DNA from 4 places in the Pseudomonas sp. CFBP 5748 genome. Region 2 is predicted to be linked to each of the others. Evidence: predicted binding sites of a transcription regulator. Region 2 holds the regulator's gene; each other region holds the start of a gene.
What was found. The regulator FliA, encoded in region 2, starts transcription of late flagellar genes. The targets are predictions, from matches to a motif close to CTAAAGTTTNNNNNNNNNNNGCCGNTAA.

Region 1 (3,337 bases), on a different contig from region 2:
GAATCAACACCCGATAGCCCTTCTCGGCCAGTGCCGGGGCAACGTCGGCGTAGCTGTGAATGTCATAGGGCCAACCGTGCAGCAGGATGACCACCGGCCCATCGGCAGGACCGACCTCGGCATAAGCCACGTCCAGCAGGCCCGCCTTGACGTGCTTCAACGGGCCGAACGAGGTGTGACTGCCTGGCGTGATGGAGGCGATGGTGCTGGCAGGTACATCCGCGGCGCTCGCCTGTGATGAGGCAAAGCCCAAGGCGCCCAGTTGCATCATGGTGAACATCAGAATGGAGGGCGCGAGCAGACGACGTGGGCGCGGTGCGGATGCCGGGTTCAACAGAGTCTTGTCCATGGTGGATCTCCTTGCGAGCGGTGGGTGAGCCCGTGAGACTGCTTGTGCCGTCTCGATGGGTTCATTTGACGCTGGCGAGGTATCCCGGATGTGTCATCGGTGGCCTTAAAAGAAACAGTCCGTATCTGTACGAGACGTAGATACACGGAGATACATTTGGATGGCGTGGCAAGCCTGTGACATCAATGTTGCCGCACCTACCGCAATCGCGAGCAAGCCCGCTCCCACAGGATTGGTGGTGGTCCTAGGATTCGTGAACGCCGCAAACCCAATGTGGGAGCGAGCCTGCTCGTGATGCCGGTTCAGGCCACCCCACCCTTCCCATGAAACGCCTGCCCCAAGAGCGCCAGCCGTTGCGCCATCGGCGGCAGGCTTTGGCTGCTGCGGGTCAGGATGCCGATGTTGTCCGCGTTGCGCTCAGCCACAGCCTGGACGGTTTGCAACCGCTCATTGATGCCCAGCGATGCCTTGGACTGTTCCTGGGTGGTGCTGGCGATCAGGTCGTTGAAGTGGTTGATCACCGCGATGTCTTCCACCACGGCGTGCAGCAGTTGTGAGGCCAGTTGGCTGGCGGTTACGCAGCGCTCCACTCCGTCGCGACTGTCTTGCATGGCGACGGCGGCCTGGCGGCTGCCTTGTTGCAGCTTGGCGATGATGTGCTGGATTTGCGTGGTGGAAGCCGAGGTTTTTTGTGACAAGGTCCGGACTTCGTCGGCCACCACCGCGAAACCACGGCCCTGCTCACCGGCCCGGGCGGCCTCGATGGCGGCGTTGAGGGCCAGCAGGTTGGTTTGCTCGGCGATGCCGTTGATCACGTCCAGCACTTGGCCAATCTGTTGCGCCTGTTCGACCAGGACTTGTACGGTTTCGTTGGTCAGGTTGATGCGCCCGGCCAGTTCGACGATTTCTTCGCGGGTCTGGTCAACGGTGCTGCGCCCTCGGTTGACCTGCTCGTTGGCCTGTCCGGCGCGTTGCAGCGTCTGATCGACGTGGCCGGCGATGTTTTCCATGGCCTGGACCAGATGGCCGATCGCGCCGCTCATTTGCGCCACTTCGTCCAACTGGTGGCGGGCGCCGTTTTCCAGGGTCTGGCCCACCTGGGACAGATCCTGGCCGAGGTCCGAGAGGTTTCGGGTATCGCGCACCACGCCGTCCACCAGGTTGGTGACCTGTTGCAGAAAGTGGTCGAAACGCTCCCCCGAGGAGACTTTGCCCCCTTGGTTGCGCTGGGCACCGGCATCGCTGCTCAGCTTCGTGGCGGCGGCCAGTACTTTGTCGAGCACCTCCTGGTTGTCCGTGGCATCGGCCAGGCTCTGGTTCGCCAGGTAAATCAGGATCACACTTTCCACCACCACGTAGAACGCGTGAAGCAAGACCATGTTCCAGCCGCCGTGGGTACCCATGACGAACACCGGATAGCCCTGATGCTGAAGCCAGTGGAAACCCAGGTGGTGGACGGCGATGGTGGCGGCGGCCACGACAATCGGAAGCCAGTCCCGGTAGAACGTCAGCACCGCCAACAGCACGAAAATCCCGAAGTGGAACTCGATCACGCCGTGGGTCTGGTTGATGTGCAGCGCCGCCATGACCATCAGCGCCACGGCGATGACGCAGCGCATGACGCGGGTGCCGCCCAGGCCGCGATAAAGGACGGTGGTCAGCACGCAGGTCGTGCCTCCCACCAGCAACGCCTGGGTGAAGGTCGAATGCATGAACGCCAGGCACAGCGAATACAGCAGAGTAAGCCAAAGCAGCCCCAGCATGATGCGATCGGCTTTACGGTGGTGATCGTTAAAGCGCACGGGCGATGTCATGGATGGCTGTCCTTTTCGGATACTTGGGGGGTCCGTTACCAATGCCGGTTTCAGGCCTTATCGGCGTCTCGGAAGGGAACTGTAACTGATTATCATCAGTTAGTGGCACTACGCCACCAACCTTTTGTCAGCGACCTTTGCTTTATGATGTTGGCCATCTCAACTCCCGACCTGATGGAACCCCCATGACTTTCGATTTCGATACGGTGTTCGAGCGCCACGGTACCGGTAGCACCAAATGGAGCCGTTACCCGGCCGATGTGTTGCCGATGTGGGTGGCCGATATGGACTTCCCTGCCCCGTCTGTGATCATCGATGCGCTGCACAAGCGCCTCGAACATACGATGCTCGGCTACAGCGTTGCCCAGGACAACCTGCGGGCAGCTATCGTGGCGGACCTGTGGAACAAGTACGCGTGGCGCGTCGAGCCCCAGCAGATTGTGTTCCTGCCCGGCGTCGAACCGGGTTTCAACATGGCGCTGCACGCGCTCGTGGAGCCCCAGCAGAATGTCGTGGTGCAGGTGCCCAATTACCCGCCGCTGCGCAACGCCCCGGGTCACTGGGGCCTGAACAAGGTGGAACTGCCGTTCGACCCGGTAGATGGCGAGTTTCACACGCCGCTGGCCGCGTTGCGCGAGGCGTTGCAGGGTGGTGGCGCCCTATTGCTGAGCAATCCTCACAACCCGTTGGGCAAGGTGTTTGACCGGCAAGAACTCAAGGCCGTGGCAGACATTTGCCTGGAGCAGAATGCCTGGATCATCTCCGATGAAATCCATGCCGAGCTGTGTTTCGACGCCCGCGTGCACATCCCCACTGCGTCCCTCAGCGCGGAAATTGCCGAGCGCACCATCACCCTGATGTCCGCCAGCAAGGCCTACAACATCGCCGGGTTGAAAACCTCGTTTGCCATCATCCAGAACGCCAAGGTCCGCGAGCGGGTCAACAGCGCCCGGGCCGGCATGGTCGACAGCGTCAATGCCCTGGGCCTTGAAGCCACCCGCGCCGCCTACAGCGAAGCAGGTCCGTGGCTCGAACAACTCAAAGCGTACCTGCAAGCCAACCGTGATTACCTGGTTGAAGCAGTGAACACGCGTCTGCCGGGCGTGACCATGACGGTGCCCCAGGGCACTTACCTGGCCTGGCTGGATTGCTCGGCGTTGGGGTTGGACGACCC
Region 2 (3,337 bases):
TCCGCATCATCTGGTCGGCTTTCCAGCTCGACCAGCTGTTCAGACAGTTGCTCTAGAATCTCGCCGGCCTCAACCAGGAAATCCTGAAGGATCTCTTCATCGGCGCCGAAGCTCATTAATGGCTGCTCCTAAAACAGGGCTAAAACTCAGAATCCAAGGCTGGACAGCAAATCGTCCACATCGTCCTGACCGGACATAACGTCTTCTCTTTTATCGGCATGAATCTGCGGACCTTCACCCTGCGAGAGATGTTTTTGTGGATCTTTTTCAGCAAGTATCGCTTCACGGTCGTGTTCGATGCCTGCAAAGCGGTCGACCTGGCTGGCCATCAACACCAGTTTGAGCAGATTGCTTTCAACTTCGGTGACCAATTGGGTCACGCGCTTGATCACTTGGCCGGTCAAGTCCTGATAGTCCTGAGCCAGCAGAATGTCGTTGAGGTTGCTTGCCACGGCGCGGGTCTCGGTGCCGCTGCGCGTCAGGAAACCGTCGACCCGGCGGGCCAGCTCCCGAAACTCTTCAGCGCCGACTTCGCGACGCATGAACCGGCCCCAATCGGTGCTCAAGGCCTGGGCTTCTTCGCTCAGGCCATTGACCAGCGGCGTTGCGCTCTCCACCAAGTCCATGGTGCGGTTGGCTGCGGCCTCGGTCAGCTTGACCACATAACCCAGACGCTCGGTAGCGTCGGTGATCTGCGAGACTTCCTCGGCCTGCGGCATGTGCGGGTCGATCTGGAAATTGACAATTGCGCTGTGCAATTCACGCGTGAGCTTGCCCACTTCCTGATACAGACCTCGGTCACGGGTCTGGTTGAGCTCATGGATCATTTGAACCGCATCGCCAAAGCGGCCTTTTTCAAGGCTGTCGACCAGTTCGCGGGCATGTTTTTTCAGGGTCGATTCGAAGTCGCCCATTGAAGATTCGTTGTCCATAGCTCCCCCGTGGCGCCGTTAACCGATGCGTTCGAAGATTTTTTCGATCTTCTCTTTCAACGCCTGGGCCGTGAAGGGTTTGACCACATAGCCGTTCACACCGGCTTGGGCCGCTTCGATGATCTGCTCGCGCTTGGCTTCGGCAGTCACCATCAGCACCGGAAGGTGCTTGAGTTTTTCGTCGGCGCGTACATGGCGCAGCAAGTCGATACCGGTCATGCCGGGCATGTTCCAGTCAGTCACCAGAAAGTCGATGCTCCCGCTGTTGAGGACCGGAATGGCAGTAGTGCCATCGTCAGCCTCGACCGTGTTGGTGAACCCAAGGTCACGCAACAGGTTTTTTATGATCCGCCGCATCGTTGAGAAGTCATCAACGATGAGGATTTTCATGTTCTTGTCCAATTCGACCTCCAAGCAGTCTTAAACGCGCCCAGCACCTGAACGCGCCATTTCAATCAATCCGGCACAACACTCGACAACGGCCTGGAGCACCACGGTTGGAGACTGGCGCAGCGCATGCCAGACCAGCTCGTTCGCAATGCTCCCACACAGCTGTCAGCGCGCTCGCCACTCCCCCAAACGCCCCCGCAAACGGGCCGCGCACTGGCTGTGTAACTGGCTGACCCGCGATTCGCTGACCCCCAGGACCTCACCGATTTCCTTGAGGTTCAGCTCTTCGTCGTAGTACAGCGCCAAGACCAGTCGCTCACGCTCCGGCAAATTGGCAATCGCATCCGCCAGCGCGCTCTGGAAACGCTCATCTTCCAGGTCACGCGATGGCTCCATGTGAGCACTCGCGCCGTCCTCGTGCAGCCCTTCGTGTTCGCCGTCCTGCAGCAGGTCGTCGAAACTGAACAGGCGGCTGCCCAAGGTGTCGTTCAAAATCCCGTAATAATCATCGAGACTCAATTGGAGTTCGGCCGCAACCTCGTGATCTTTAGCGTCTCGCCCGGTTTTAGCTTCAATAGCGCGGATCGCGTCACTGACCATGCGGGTGTTGCGATGCACCGAACGCGGTGCCCAATCGCCCTTGCGGACCTCATCGAGCATCGCCCCACGAATGCGAATACCGGCATACGTTTCGAAACTGGCGCCTTTGCTCGCGTCGTATTTGTTCGACACTTCGAGCAGGCCGATCATGCCTGCCTGGATCAAGTCCTCAACCTGGACACTGGCCGGCAACCGCGCCAGCAAGTGGTAGGCGATACGCTTGACCAGTGGCGCGTAACGCTCGATCAGTTCGTATTGGGCGTCCCGTGCCGATTTTTTATAGAGATGGTTGTAACCGCTGGCTGTCATAGCACGGGCCCTGCTGTTTGTTGCACGAGACGCTCGACGAAAAACTCCAGGTGCCCGCGAGGGTTGGCCGGCAGTGGCCAGGTATCAACCTTCTGGGCGATAGCCTTGAACGCCAGCGCACATTTGGAACGGGGAAAGGCTTCATAAACCGCACGTTGCTTCTGGACAGCCTTGCGTACGCTTTCGTCGTAGGGCACAGCGCCGACGTATTGTAGGGCGACGTCCAGGAAACGATCCGTGACCTTTGTCAACTTGGCGAACAGGTTGCGACCTTCCTGCGGGCTCTGGGCCATGTTGGCCAGGACACGGAAGCGGTTCATGCCGTAGTCACGGTTCAATAACTTGATCAGGGCATAGGCGTCGGTGATGGACGTGGGTTCGTCGCAGACCACCAGGAGCACTTCCTGGGCAGCGCGGACGAAACTGACCACCGAGTCACCGATACCGGCAGCGGTGTCGATCACCAGCACATCGAGGTTATCACCGATGTCGCTGAAGGCCTGGATCAGGCCCGCGTGCTGGGCCGGGGTCAGGTGAACCATGCTCTGGGTGCCGGAGGCAGCCGGCACGATACGAATCCCGCCGGGCCCCTGCAGCAGCACGTCGCGCAGTTCGCAGCGGCCTTCAATCACGTCCGCCAGCGTGCGTTTGGGCGTGAGCCCCAACAGCACATCGACGTTCGCCAGGCCCAGGTCGGCGTCCAGCAGCATGACCCGTCGGCCAAGCTCTGCCAGAGCCAGGGACAAGTTCACTGACACGTTAGTCTTCCCGACGCCACCTTTGCCGCCGGTCACCGCGATCACCTGTACGGGATGCATGCTGCCCATGTTCGTTCTTTACCTTGTCTTACTTAGACGGAGGCCACATTACTGGCTGCGCGTTCCCATTCGGAACAATGCATGGCAGACCATCGATGTAGGTACAAAAAATATTCATGATTACCTCAGCCGACCTGCTTGGTCGGGCTGTGGTAGATATCAGCGAACATATCAGCCATGGCTTCTTCGCTGGGTTCTTCCTGCATTTGCACACTCACGGCACGACTGACCAGTTGATGACGGCGCGGCAGATGCAAATCATCCGGGATCCGCGGTCCGTCGGTCAGG
Region 3 (3,337 bases), on a different contig from region 2:
CTGGTGGTTGCAGTTCTGGGGTTGGTGATCACCGCTCCAACACCTGAACTCCCCCTGTGGGAGCGAGCTTGCTCGCGATGACGTCGGCACATCCAACATCACCGCAAACTGACCCTCCGCTTTCGCGAGCAAGCCCGCTTCCACATTGGATTTGTGTTGCCCACAACATCCGGACACGACACAAAACCCTGTGGGAGCGGGCTTGCTCGCGAAGGCGTCCGCACATCCAACATCACTGCAAACTGACCCTCCGCCTCGCTCCCACAGGGGATTTGTGGTGAGGTCGATTGCTGTGAAGCCTGGCAGTGCCTCGCCTATACCTTGAACCGCGCCACCGTCTCATGCAGCGAACCGGCCATCTGCGCCAGGTCCTGGCCGGCGGTGTCGGTGTGGCGGGCGCCCAGCAGCACCTGTTCGGACAGGTTGCGAATACCCACCAGGTTGCGGTCCACCTCTCGGGCCACCAGGGCCTGCTGTTCCGTGGCGCTGGCGATCATCAGGTTGCGCTCGTTGATCTGCGAGATCGAATGGGCGATTTCATCCAGGGCATCGCCGGAGCGCTGGGCCACTAGCAGGGTGGCCTGCACCAGTTCACTGTTGTTTTGCATGGAGGTCACCGCGTGGCCGCTGTCCAGGCGGATATTGCCGATCATGTCCTCGATCTCCCGGGTCGAAACCTGGGTCCGATGGGCCAGTGCGCGGACTTCATCGGCGACCACCGCAAAACCACGCCCGGCATCACCCGCGCGAGCCGCTTCGATGGCGGCGTTCAGGGCCAGCAGGTTGGTTTGTTCAGCGATGCTGCGAATCACATCCAACACCGAACTGATGTCCTGCACCCGTCCGGCCAATTGCTGGATTCGCCCGGAGCTGTCCGTCACACCGTCCGCCAGCGCAGTAATGGAAGCGACCGTCTCCTGAACCTGCTCACGGCCACGCTGGGCGGTTTGCTCGGACACCCGCGAGGCTTCGCTGGTGCTCACGGCATTGCGCGCCACTTCATCCACGGCGGCGGTCATCTGGTTCACCGCCGCCGCAGCCTGTTCGATTTCCTGTCCTTGCAACTGCAAGGTGCTGTTGGTCTGGCTGCTCACCGCGCTCAATTCTTCGGAGGAACTGGCCACCCGATCCACCGAGGCAGCAATGTGCCGGACCATGCTGTTGAGGCTCTGCTGCATGTCATGCATGTTGCTCATCACACTGTCGTTGGCGCCGACACCCACCGGTACCCGGATCGTCAGGTCGCCCTGGGCGATAAGGTTCAGCACCCGCGCCGCGTCATTGGGCTCACCCCCCAGTGGACGGGTCACGCTGCGGGTCACCAGTATCGCGACAAGGCTCACCAGGGCCAGGCAAGCCAGCACCAGCGCGAGCATGTTGCGCCGCGCATCGCTGTAACGCGCCTGGGCCGACTGTTCACGTTCGACAAAGACCTTGCCCTGCATCGCCATCAGCACATCCAGGCTTTTGTACACCTCAAGCTCTGCCGGCATCACGCCTTGCTTGAGCTGCGTCATCGCCTCGTCCGTAGCGCCTTGGCGGATCAACGCCTGCACCTGGACGAACGCTGCCACATAAGCCTCGCGGCGCTTCTTCAGCTCGGCATAGGCGGCCTTGCCTTCGGGTTGATCGAACAACGGCTCCAGCGTGGCAAAGGCCTGGGTAATGCGTTGCCGGGTGGTGTCGATCGATTGCTGGACTTGCGCATTGTTCTTGTCGATCAACAGGTCCCGGGTGTTCCTGGCGTTATCGCGCACGCCCGTGGCGATCACCATGATCGGATCGATCTTCGGCCAATCCTGCCTGACGATCTGCTCGGCCTGGTCGCGCAGCATCGCCAGGTCGCTCAAGGCGTACAGCGCCAAGGCGATCAAGGCCAGTGGGGCGATGGCAAAGCCGATCACGATACGTTGGGCAGTGGTGAGTCTGGTCATATCAAATGCTCCCTGTTCAATTACCTGCCGACTGGCAGCGCATTTGAAAACCTTAAAAAAGTGTGGCCCGGTCATCCCGGGCCGCTGTCGGTCGTTCATCCCTGCGTTCGGTCAACTGCGTAAGACGAACGAGGGGAACAACTCGCGCAGGGCGGCCCACAACTCAGGTTGCAAGGCTTGTGCCGAGACGCTGGAAAGATGGGGGTCGAGCATCCGCGCAGTGCGCACCAATTGCACGGCGAACCGGCTGACGCCGCGCTCGCTCAAACGGCGGGCCAGGGTCAACAACCGTTCGGGGTCGAACAGGTGCCAATGCACGGTGGTACGGCATTCATACTCCACGCCGCTGGCCAGCAGATGGTCGAGGCTGCGCCAGTTGGCGGCACCACTGCCTTCGACCCGGGTCACGTCCAGGGCATCTTCGGGCAACGCCTTGATGTCGAAGCCCACCCAGTCGGCCAGACCGACCACTTTGGCGAAGGCCGCCGGCTTGATTCCGGCGCTGTGCAGGCCGACGCGAAACCCCATCTGCCGGACCTCCTCCATGGCCGAGGCCAGGCCGTCCTGCAAGGTCGGCTCGCCGCCGCTGAACACCACGGCATCGAGCAGGTCCTGGCGGCGTTGCAGGAACGCCAAGACCCGACACCAATCCACCTCCTCGCTGCCGCGCGGCGGGATCAATTGCGGGTTATGGCAGTAACGACAACGCCAGGCGCAACCCTGGCAAAACAGTACGCAAGCCAGTTGGCCCGGATAATCGAGGGTGGTCAGGGGCACCATGCCCCCGACCCGTAGCACTCGACTCATGGACGCCCGGCCGCGCTTTCAGTGAAGTGCAGCCGTTCGCGATGCTCGGACTGCTTGCCCGGGTTGAAGGCCGCCACCGGGCGGTGGTAACCCATCACGCGGGTCCAGACTTCGCAACGTTGACGCTGTGCCTGCGGAAGAGATTGTGATGCGTTCATGGGAGAAGCTCCTTGCGGTCGATGGATCGGATCAGTGAACGCTGCCTGCCAACTGCTGTTGCAGCAGCAAGGCTTCGTCGCATTTGGGGCAGAACTCGTGTTCGCCGGCCAGGTAACCGTGCACCGGGCAGATGGAAAAGGTCGGCGTGATGGTCAGGTACGGCAGGCGGAAACGTCCCAGGGCCTTGCGCACCAGTTGCTTGCAGGCCTGAGTGGAGGAAATCTGCTCGGCCATGTACAGATGCAGCACGGTGCCGCCGGTGTACTTGCATTGCAGTTCGTCTTGCAGCTCCAGGGCTTCGAACGGATCGTCGGTGAAGCCCACCGGCAGTTGCGACGAGTTGGTGTAGTACGGGGCGACCGGGCTGCCGGCCTGCAAGATGTCGGGGTAGCGCTTGAGGTCTTCCTTGGCGAAGCGGTAGGTGGTGCCTTCGGCGG
Region 4 (3,337 bases), on a different contig from region 2:
CCGATGCAGAAAATCGACACGAACGAGTAAGTGGCTGCCCCGAGCCCGCCGCCGGCCAGGGCCTCGGGGCTCAGGCGCGCCATCATCACGGTGTCAGTGAGCACCATCAGCATGTGCGCCAACTGCGAGGCAATCAACGGCCCCGCCAGCCGCAGGATGGCCCAGAGTTCAGTACGCACCGGATGCCGCATGATCATCACTCTCCATGTTCAAACAAGGCTGTAAAGCGGTGATTCTCGGCGCTTGTGGCGGTTTGCACAAAAGGATAAAAAAGATCGCTGGCATGATTAAAACTCATGCTGAAAGACTTTCTGGTAGGGTTTCGCCAAACGCTATAGGAGTTTTCCTGATGTCTCGTCGTCTCCCTCCTCTTTATGCGCTGCGGGCATTCGAAGCGGCGGCGCGATACAGCTCGTTTACCCGGGCGGCTGAAGAACTGTCGATTACCCAAAGTGCGGTCAGCCGGCATATTCGTACCCTTGAAGAGCACTTTGCCTGTCGGTTGTTTCAGCGCAGTGGTCGCAACCTTCAGTTGACCGAGGCGGCGCGGTTGCTGCTGCCGGGGGTGCGGGAAGGTTTCATGGCGCTGGAGCGGGCCTGTCATACCTTGCACGGTGAAGATGGCATCCTGCGGATGAAAGCGCCGTCGACCCTGACCATGCGCTGGCTGCTGGCACGCTTGAGTCGGTTCCGACATCTGCAGCCCGGCAACGAGGTGCAACTGACCAGCGCCTGGATGGACGTCGACTCGGTTGACTTCAACACAGAACCCTTCGATTGCGCGGTATTGCTGGGCAATGGGCATTTTCCCGCAGACTGGGAGGCCAGCCTGCTATTCCCCGAGGAGTTGATCCCGGTGGGCGCGCCGAACCTGTTGAACGACCAGCCCTGGGATGTGGCGCGCTTGGCCAGCGCCGAACTGCTGCACCCCACGCCGGACCGCCGTGACTGGCGCAACTGGCTTCAGCGCATGGGCCTGTCCGACAAGGTCTCGCTCAAGGGCGGGCAGGTGTTCGATACGCTTGAGCTGGGCATGATCGCGGCGGCCCGTGGTTACGGTGTATCCATGGGCGATTTGTTGATGGTGGCCGAAGACGTCGCCCAGGGGCGCTTGAGCCTGCCGTGGCCGACCGCGGTTGCCAGCGGCGAGCACTATTACCTCGTCTGGCCGAAAACCCGCCCCGGAGGTGAACGCTTGCGTCGACTCAGCGATTTTCTCCAGAGCGAAGTGAAGGCCATGCAATTACCTGTTGTAGAGCGTCTTGGGTGAAGTGTTGCAGTGCTGGTGATGGCTATTTGGCATTAATCCTTCCATGGCGCTCAAGTATTCGATTTCGCCGCCGAAGGTGTTGAGGTAGTACTTTCGTATTAGAAAGTACTCCCTACACATCACCCGAATAAATTGCCGAGTGCGCGACGTGATCAGGACGATCCGGTCTCTCGGCCAGGAGCTGTCATGTCTCAACCCCGTGCCCGGATCGCCTCACAGCTAGGCCTTGCCCTTGCTGTGATACTGGCGGTCGTGATCTCCGGCAGTACCCTCTTTGCCCTGCGTTCGCTGGACACTGCCAACCTTGCCACCCGTGAAGAACACCTGGCCAGTGAAGCGCGTCTGATGGCCGACCAGCTCAACACCTTCCACGATACTTTGCGTGAAAGCACCCAGCGGTTGAGCGGTCTGTTCGAAAAGCGTTTCAGCGCTGGCCTGAGCGTGCACCCGGATCAGCCGGTTACGGTGGCGGGTGTCCAGACGCCGAGCCTGAACCTGGGCAGCGAAGTGCTGAACAACAACTTCAAGGAAGTTGACGAGTTCAAGCAAACGACCGCCGGAGTGGCTACGGTATTCGTGCGCAGCGGTGATGACTTCATCCGAATCAGTACTTCGTTGAGCAAGCAGGACGGTACGCGTGCCATCGGTACCATGCTCGACCGGGCCGGCCCGGCTTATGCCCCGGTGATGAGTGGGCAGAGCTATATCGGTCGCGCGTTGCTTTTTGGACGTTTCTACATGTCGCAGTACACACCCGTACGCGACAGCAGCGGTAAGGTCATTGCCGTGTTGTATGTAGGATTTGATTACACCGATGCACAGAACGCGCAGTTCGAGAATCTCAAGCGCTTCCGTATCGGCCAGACCGGTTCGTTGGCCTTGCTGGACGAGCAAAACAAATGGCTGGTGCCGCCGGCAGGTGTGCAAGCCTTGGATCAAGCGGCCACTACCATCGTCGGTCTGGTCAAAAAACCGGGTAAGGGTGCGTTCTGGAGTGATACCGCCGAAGATTTCTACAGCGTTGCCGTGCCATTCACAGGCGGGCCGTGGGCGGTAGTGGCAAGCATGCCGAAAGCTGAAATTCGCGCCGTGACCTGGAGCGTCGGAACGCAACTGGCCATTGGCAGTCTGTTGGCGATGTTGCTGGCGGTCGGCGCGGCAATGTGGCTGCTACGCAGCAAGCTGGCGCCGTTGGGGGATTTGGTGCGTCAGGCTGAAGCGTTGGGTGCCGGCGATCTGAGCGTGCGTCTGAATGTCTCGAGCCATGACGAAATCGGCCAACTGGCGCGCGCTTTCAACCAGATGAGCCAGGCCCTGTCGACCATGGTCGAGCACATCCGAAAAGCTTCGCAAGAGGTCAACAGCCGTGCACAGGCCCTGTCCGGGTTGTCCAACGGGGCCTATGAAGGGATGGAGCAGCAGTCCGGGGAAATCACCAGCATGGCCGGCGCGGTGGAAGAGTTCAGCGCTACCTCGCTGGACATCGCCGACAACATGGGCAACACCGAGCGCCTGGCCCAGGAAAACGCCCAGCAAACCCGGATCGGTCGTACGTCGATGGATGAAGCGTCGTCGTCCCTGGAGCAAATTGCCGGCGCGCTGAATAGCACGGCCACGGTCATCAACACCCTCGGCCAGCGCTCCCAGGAGATTGGCGGCATTGTCGGGGTGATTACCTCGATCGCCGAGCAGACCAACCTGCTGGCTTTGAATGCCGCCATCGAAGCTGCCCGTGCCGGTGAGCAGGGCCGTGGTTTCGCCGTGGTGGCTGACGAAGTTCGCAGCCTGGCTTCCCGTACTCGTCAGGCCACTGACGAAATTTCCGGCATGATCAACAGCATCCAGCAGGAAACCGGCAACGCCATCAGCACCATGGAGCAGGGCAAGCTGTTGATGCAGGAAGGTCTGTCGCGCAACGCCAACGTAGCCTCGGCTCTGGCGCGCATCGACGAGCAGAGCCGCTCCGCTGGCCAACAGTTCGCTGCCATTACCACTGCCACCCAGGAACAAAGCAGCACCGCGACCCTGCTTAGCAGCAACCTGCAAAGCATCGCCATGGCCAACAGC

Region 1: the regulator FliA is predicted to act here: its motif matches at 2,221-2,248, upstream of ACWNZ1_RS08840 (methyl-accepting chemotaxis protein).
Region 3: the regulator FliA is predicted to act here: its motif matches at 1,955-1,982, upstream of ACWNZ1_RS05395 (methyl-accepting chemotaxis protein).
Region 4: the regulator FliA is predicted to act here: its motif matches at 1,320-1,347, upstream of ACWNZ1_RS11050 (methyl-accepting chemotaxis protein).

Annotation. Positions count from the first base shown of each region.
Region 1 is NZ_JBSPTN010000003.1:291,660-294,996, forward strand. It holds gene ACWNZ1_RS08835 (alpha/beta fold hydrolase) at 1-349, opposite strand, end outside; gene ACWNZ1_RS08840 (methyl-accepting chemotaxis protein) at 652-2,163, opposite strand; gene ACWNZ1_RS08845 (MalY/PatB family protein) at 2,349-3,337, shown strand, end outside.
Region 2 is NZ_JBSPTN010000001.1:248,094-251,430, reverse strand. It holds gene ACWNZ1_RS01215 (chemotaxis protein CheA) at 1-116, opposite strand, end outside; gene ACWNZ1_RS01210 (protein phosphatase CheZ) at 147-932, opposite strand; gene ACWNZ1_RS01205 (chemotaxis response regulator CheY) at 951-1,322, opposite strand; gene fliA (RNA polymerase sigma factor FliA) at 1,488-2,231, opposite strand; gene fleN (flagellar synthesis regulator FleN) at 2,228-3,058, opposite strand; gene flhF (flagellar biosynthesis protein FlhF) at 3,175-3,337, opposite strand, start outside.
Region 3 is NZ_JBSPTN010000002.1:163,031-166,367, forward strand. It holds gene ACWNZ1_RS05390 (4Fe-4S binding protein) at 1-28, shown strand, start outside; gene ACWNZ1_RS05395 (methyl-accepting chemotaxis protein) at 315-1,934, opposite strand; gene ACWNZ1_RS05400 (anaerobic ribonucleoside-triphosphate reductase activating protein) at 2,046-2,741, opposite strand; gene nrdD (anaerobic ribonucleoside-triphosphate reductase) at 2,738-2,899, opposite strand; gene ACWNZ1_RS05410 (ribonucleoside triphosphate reductase) at 2,931-3,337, opposite strand, start outside.
Region 4 is NZ_JBSPTN010000004.1:215,046-218,382, reverse strand. It holds gene ACWNZ1_RS11060 (NorM family multidrug efflux MATE transporter) at 1-197, opposite strand, end outside; gene ACWNZ1_RS11055 (LysR substrate-binding domain-containing protein) at 350-1,270, shown strand; gene ACWNZ1_RS11050 (methyl-accepting chemotaxis protein) at 1,457-3,337, shown strand, end outside.